DNA from 2 places in the Streptomyces sp. SYSU D01066-1 genome. Region 2 is predicted to be linked to the other one. Evidence: riboswitches for the same ligand, from Rfam matches in the RefSeq annotation. Region 2 holds a riboswitch; the other holds the start of a gene.
The links. A riboswitch is a leader RNA that binds a small molecule or an ion and turns the genes downstream of it on or off. The one in region 2 is predicted to bind glycine.
Positions count from the first base shown of each region.

Region 1: another riboswitch for glycine. It lies ahead of gcvP (aminomethyl-transferring glycine dehydrogenase); the one in region 2 lies ahead of gcvT (glycine cleavage system aminomethyltransferase GcvT).

Region 1 covers NZ_JBUDHV010000048.1:45,506-48,903, forward strand. The annotation lists gene gcvP (aminomethyl-transferring glycine dehydrogenase) at 1-2,022, opposite strand, end outside; glycine riboswitch at 2,203-2,297, opposite strand; gene ACY1JF_RS29605 (PRC-barrel domain-containing protein) at 2,424-2,798, shown strand; gene ACY1JF_RS29610 (DNA polymerase IV) at 3,237-3,398, opposite strand, start outside.
Region 2 covers NZ_JBUDHV010000006.1:228,962-232,359, reverse strand. The annotation lists gene gcvH (glycine cleavage system protein GcvH) at 127-507, opposite strand; gene gcvT (glycine cleavage system aminomethyltransferase GcvT) at 613-1,731, opposite strand; glycine riboswitch at 1,771-1,896, opposite strand; glycine riboswitch at 1,897-1,991, opposite strand; gene ACY1JF_RS08960 (AAA family ATPase) at 2,161-2,829, shown strand; gene ACY1JF_RS08955 (enhanced serine sensitivity protein SseB) at 2,883-3,398, shown strand, end outside.

The sequences.
Region 1 (3,398 bases), on a different contig from region 2:
GTCGTGCACGGCCGCGCAGATGTCGGCGACGTGCGCCTCGAAGACGCCGTGCGTGGACGGGTAGGTGATCATCAGCACCGCCAGCTCGTCGCGGTGCTGCTCGATCCTGGCCCGCAGGTCCTCGACGTCGATCTCGCCGTCCTCGGCGGTCCTGACGACGACGACCCTCATCCCGGCCATGACGGCGCTGGCGGCGTTGGTGCCGTGCGCGGAGGAGGGGATCAGGCAGACGGTGCGCTGCTCGTCGCCGTTGGCCCGGTGGTAACCGCGTACGGCGAGCAGGCCGGCCAGCTCGCCCTGCGACCCGGCGTTGGGCTGGAGCGAGACCCTGTCGTACCCGGTGACCTCGGCCAGCCGCTCCTCCAGCTCGCGGATGAGCGTGAGGTAGCCCTGCGCCTGCTCGGCGGGGGCGAAGGGGTGCAGCTGTCCGAACTCGGGCCAGGTCACCGGCTCCATCTCGGTGGTCGCGTTGAGCTTCATGGTGCAGGAACCCAGCGGGATCATGCCGCGGTCCAGCGCGTAGTCCCGGTCGGCCAGCCGGCGCAGGTAGCGCAGCATCGCGGTCTCGGACCGGTACTGGTGGAAGACGGGGTGGGCCAGGAACTCGTCGGTGCGCAGCAGCCCCTCGGGCAGCGCGTCCCCGGTCGCCGCGTCCAGCGCCTCGATGTCCCCCTCGGCCCCGAACGCGTTCCACACCCCGCCGATCCGCGCCCGCGTGGTCGTCTCGTCGCAGGCCATCGAGACGTGGTCGGCGTCGACGAGCCGCAGGTTGACGCCGTTCCGCCGGGCCGCCGCGACGATCTCGGCGGCCCGGCCGGGCACCCGCGCCGTGACCGTGTCGAAGTAGTCGCCGTGGACGATCTCGACACCGCTCGCCGCGAGCCCCGCGGCGAGGACGGCGGCGTAGCGGTGGGTGCGCCGGGCGATGGCCCGCAGCCCCTCGGGACCGTGGTACACGGCGTACATCCCGGCCATCACGGCGAGCAGCACCTGCGCAGTGCAGATGTTGCTGGTGGCCTTCTCCCGGCGGATGTGCTGCTCGCGGGTCTGCAGGGCCAGCCGGTAGGCCCGGTTCCCGTCGGCGTCCACGGAGACGCCCACCAGTCGTCCGGGCAGGCTGCGGGCCATCTTCTCCCGTACGGCCATGTAGCCGGCGTGCGGCCCGCCGAAGCCCATCGGCACCCCGAACCGCTGCGTCATGCCCACCGCGATGTCGGCGCCCAGCTCACCGGGCGACTTCAGCAGCGTCAGCGCGAGCAGGTCGGCGGCGACGGTGACCAGCGCGCCCAGTTCGTGCGCCCGGTCGATCACCGGCTTGATGTCGCGTACGGCCCCGGAGGCGCCCGGGTACTGGATCAGTACGCCGTTGATCTCCCGCTCCGCGACCTCGGCCGGGATGCCGTCGGTGAGGTCGGCGACGACGACCTCGACACCGGTCGGTTCGGCCCGCGTCCGGATCACGGCGACGGTCTGCGGCAGCGCGTCCGCGTCGACCAGGAACAGCCCCTTCTTGTTCTTCCCCATCCGCCGCGACAGCGCCATCGCCTCGGCGGCGGCCGTGCCCTCGTCGAGCAGCGAGGCCCCGGAGGTCGGCAGCCCGGTCAGCTCGGCCACCATCGTCTGGAAGTTGAGCAGCGCCTCCAGGCGCCCCTGCGAGATCTCCGGCTGGTACGGCGTGTACGCGGTGTACCAGGCCGGATTCTCCATGACGTTGCGCAGGATCACGGGCGGCGTGAACGTGCCGTGGTACCCGAGCCCGATCATCGAGTCGAGGACCTGGTTGCGGTCGGCCAGCGAGCGCAGTTCGGCGAGCACCTCGGCCTCGGTGCGCGCCCGGGGCAGGTCCAGCGCTCCGGTGCTCTTGATCACGTCCGGCACGGCGGCGGCCGTCAGCTCGTCGAGCGAGCCGTACCCGACCTGGGCGAGCATCTTGGCCCGGGCCTCGTGGTCGGGGCCGATGTGACGCCGCTCGAACGGCGTTCCCTGTTCGAGCTCAAAGAGCGGAGTACGGTGGGCTGTCATCGTGTGGAGGCCTCCTGGTCTGACGCGACCTGCGAGGGACACCACGGCGCGGGTGCCCCGACGGCCTCCCCCTCTGTCATCTCGACCTGAGAGCTTCACCGGGATCCTGTCGGGCCGTCCCGGCTTTCACCGTCGGTGAGAGCGGAAGCCGTCGACACCCGCCCTGCTTTCCAGAGTGACCTCGTCCGTGCGGTACGTGGGCCTGAGAGATTCCGGGGAGGGTTTGCTCCTTCGGCGCCCCCGGCGCAACCGGAGGACTCTCCCGCACGGGGTCAGCAGCCGTTCGCCAGCCTACCAGCGAGGCCCACGCACGGTCTTTCGAGTGGCCGCCCGTGCGAATGTGCTCTTTTGTAGTGCTTACGGATGATGTACCGGATGGTTGGCGACCACCTGGAGGGCCCGTGCGCACCGACATCGACCCGCGTGACCTGATCGGCCGCAAGGCGTTCGACCGCAACGGCACGAGGATCGGCACCGTCGACGAGGTCTACCTCGATGACGCCACCGGCGTACCCGAATGGGCGGCCGTCCGCACCGGCCTGTTCGGCCGGGACGCCTTCGTCCCCCTGGAACCCAGCGAACTGGTCGACGGCACCCTCCGGGTGCCCTTCGACCGCGCGCTGATCAAGGAGGCCCCCGACTTCGGCGTCGGCCGCCACCTCTCCCCGGAACAGGAACTGCAGCTCTACCACCACTACGGCCTCGACATCACCGCCCCGCCCCCGTCGCCCGGCCACGACTTCGGCGAGCTGGCGGGCCAGGAGGAGATGACCTGAGGCGTACGCGTGGGTGCCGCGCCGGCCGGGGGCGTCCCGTCCCACGCCCACGAGCACCGACGGCACCCGACGGCCACCCCGCCGCCCCCGGACACCTCCCCGGCCGACGGCCGCCGCGGACACCCACCGGACCCGGCCCGGCACCGGCACCGTGTCCCGGGCCCCCAGTCACCACCGCACCGGAACCACGCACGCGCGACAACCACGACGCCCCTCCCGCCGCCCCCGGCACCGCCCCGGCCGGACAGCTGCCCCCGGCACCGCCCGGCCGGACAGGTCACCCCGGAACACCCCAGCGGCCGGCAGGCCGCCGCCCCGGACACCCGCCAGGCCGCCCCAGATACCCGCCGCGCGGCCCGCTCCCGCCACGTGCCGTCCCCCGCGCCACGTGCGACCCGTCCCCCGCCGCGTCACCCCGTCGCACCTCCGTACCGACGCTCACCCCGCCCTGCCGCCCGCGGGCCGCACCGTCCCGGCGGTGTCACCGGGTCTTCGCCCCACCAGCGGCAGTGGATCCGCCGGCTCCAGCTCCGGGTCGTCGGTCCGGAAGGTCCGCACCCGCCCCGGCCGGGCCGACAGCGGCGTCTCGAACCGCACCGT
Region 2 (3,398 bases):
GGGCTGCTCGTTCGGCCCGGGACGCGGCGGGTGCCCGCCGGCCGGGGCCGTGCCCGTGCCCGTGGCCTCGGCCTTCAGTGCCCGCGCGTCGCGGGACGGCTCCGGCGGGGCCGTGACCGGCGTGCCTCAGCCGGCCGCGAAGGCGGTGTACTCGTCGGCGGAGAGCAGGTCGGCCGGCTCGTCGGTGACCCGCACCTTGAACAGCCAGCCGCCCTCGAAGGGCGCCGAGTTCACCAGCGACGGGTCGTCGACGACGTTCTCGTTGACCTCGGTGACCTCGCCGGAGACGGGGGAGTACAGGTCGGAGACCGACTTGGTCGACTCCAGCTCGCCGCAGGTCTCGCCCGCGGTCACGGTGGCACCGGTCTCGGGGAGCTGGACGAAGACGACGTCACCGAGGGCGCCTGCCGCGTGCTCCGTGATGCCGACCGTCGCGACGCCGTCCTCGGTGGCCGACAGCCACTCGTGCTCCTTGCTGTAGCGCAGCTGCTGGGGGTTGTTGCTCATGGTCTGAATTCTCCCGTGAGAGGTGGTGTGACGGTGAACGGAGGGGGTGACGGAAGGCGGGCGCGCTCGCTTGTCGTGCCGCTCGCCCGCTTCTGGCGCGGTCGCTTACTTCCGGCGCCTGTAGAACGGCAGCGCCACGACCTGGTACGGCTCGTGGCCGCCGCGGATGTCGACGCCGACCCCGGGCGTGCCCGGCGCCGCGTACGCCGCGTCGACGTACGCCATCGCGATCGGCTTGCCCAGCGTGGGGGAGGGGGCGCCGGAGGTGACCTCGCCGACCACCCGGCCGCCGGCGACCACCGGGTACCCGGCGCGCGGCACCCGGCGGCCCTCGGCGACCAGGCCGACCAGGACGCGCGGGGGCTCGTCCTGGGCCCGGGACGCCGCCTCGGCCAGCGCCGCGCGGCCCACGAAGTCGCCCTCCTTGTCGAACTTCACCACCCGGCCGAGCCCGGCGTCGAAGGGCGTCAGCGCGGTGGTCAGCTCGTGCCCGTACAGCGGCATGCCCGCCTCCAGGCGGAGCGTGTCCCGGCAGGACAGGCCGCACGGCACCGGACCGGCCGGCGCGCCCGCCTCGGTCAGCGCCCGCCACACCTTCTCCGCGCCGTCCGGGGCGACGAACAGCTCGAAGCCGTCCTCGCCGGTGTAGCCGGTGCGCGCGATCAGCGCGGGCACGCCGGCGACGGTCCCGGGCAGCCCGGCGTAGTACTTCAGCCCGTCCAGGTCGGCGTCGGTCAGCGCGGCGAGGACGCCCGCCGACCGCGGTCCCTGTACGGCGAGCAGCGCGTAGGCGTCGCGGTCGTCGCGCACCTCGGCGTCGAAGCCGGCCGCCCGCTCGGTGAGCGCGTCCAGCACCACCTGGGCGTTGGCGGCGTTGGCGACGACCAGGTACGTGTCGCCGGCCGTCCGGTAGACGATCAGGTCGTCCAGGATGCCGCCGTCCGCCCGGCAGATCATGGTGTAGCGGGCGCGGCCCGGCCGCACGGTGGAGATGCCGCCGACCAGCGCGAAGTCCAGCAGCGCGGCGGCCTGGGGGCCGGTGACCGTGATCTCGCCCATGTGCGAGAGGTCGAACAGCCCGGCCCGGGTGCGTACGGCGGTGTGCTCGTCGCGTTCGGAGCCGTAGCGCAGCGGCATCTCCCAGCCGGCGAAGTCGGTCATGGTCGCGCCGAGCGCGCGGTGTACCGCGTCCAGCGCGGTACGGCGGAGTGGGGTACTGCTCATCGGTCGTCTCCCAGGACAGGACGGCACGGGCGAGGAAGGCCCTCCCCATCTGTCATCGGTACCTGAGAGGTTCGCCGTGACCGCGCGTACGCCCGGACGTACCGGTCGTGGTCAGGACTTGCACCGTGGGTGGGGCCGCCGGGGCGGCCCGCTTTTCAGATGTGCCTCGCCCGCGCGGTGACGGGGCCTGAGAGATTCAAGGGAGGAACTTGCTCCTTCGGCGCCCCGGCGACGGCCGGGGACTCTCCCGCGCGGATTCAAACGGCCGGTATGCAGTTGGCGCGGCCACAGTAGCACCGCCCCCCGGCTCCGCCTTTGTGACCGGCTTGTGGCGTGGAGCGCACGAAATCGCGAGACCACGGGATTACCTTCTCTTTACACTCGACGGGGATGGGAACTCGTGAACCGCCCCAGGGGAGGACGATCACGGTGAACAGGACCACGGCATACGCCACGACCTCGGGACTCGCGCTGCCCGAGCAGCACACGGCCCCGGCCCGGGGGGCGTGCGCTGCAGGGCCCGCACCCGTCGTCCGCGATCTGCGGGACCGGGCCGGCCGCAGCCCGCACGCCCTGCTCTTCGGCCCGAAGGACCTCGTCGCGGTCACCGGACTGCCCGGCAGCGGCAAGTCCACGCTGATGGAGCGGACCGTGCGCGGGATCCGCGTCGACTCGCAGGACACCCGCGACCGCTGGGACCGGCGCATGCCGCGTTTCCTGCCGTACGCGGTCTACCGCCCCCTCGTGCGGATCGCCCACTACGCCGGGCTGCGCCGCGCCCTGCGCTCCGGCGAGGGAGTCGTCGTGCACGACTGCGGCACCCAGACCTGGGTGCGCCGCTGGCTGGCCCGCGAGGCCCGGCGGCGCGGCGGCACCCTGCACCTGCTGCTGCTCGACGTCGACGCCGAGCAGGCGCTGCGGGGCCAGCGCGAGCGCGGCCGGGGCGTGTCCCGGTACGCCTTCCTGCGCCACCGCGCGGCCACCCACCGGCTGCTGCGCGCGGCCCAGCGGGGCGAGCTGCCGCCCGGCTGCGGCGCCGCCGTCCTGCTCGACCGCGCGGCGGCCGACACCCTGCGCCGGATCGGCTTCACCGGCTGACCGGTAGCCTTCTCAGCCACACCAGCGGTTCCCCACAGGCGGTAGGCAAGCAGATGGACTTCCCGGCGCAGGCGCACCCTCACCCGCACGGCGGATGGCCCGGCAACGAACTGGAGGAGGTGCTCTCCGCCGCCCTCGGCGTGCCGGGCGCCGGCGGCCGGATAGTCGAGGTCCTCGGCCGCAGCTTCGTCTGGGTCCCGCTGCCCAACGGCGGCGGCCCGCACAGCGGCCCCCTGGACCTGCCCACGCTGGAGATCCAGGGCCAGGCGTACGTCCCGGTGTTCAGCTCCGAGGAGCAGTTCCGCCAGGTCGTCGGCGCGCACATGGCGTACACCGTCGCCCCCGCCGTGGAGTTCGCCCGCGGACTGCCCCCGCAGGTCGGCATCGCCGTCAACCCGGACGGGGTCGTCGGCATCCCGCTGCCGCCGCCCGCCGTGGCCGAGCTGTGCCGCGCCGGACGCGGCCCGCTGGACGGCCCCGCCGGCGGCGGCCGGGTCCGCCTGTTCGAGCCCGACTGGCAGGACGACCCGGTGGACTTCCTGGCCGCGGCCTCCGCCGAGTTCGCCGCG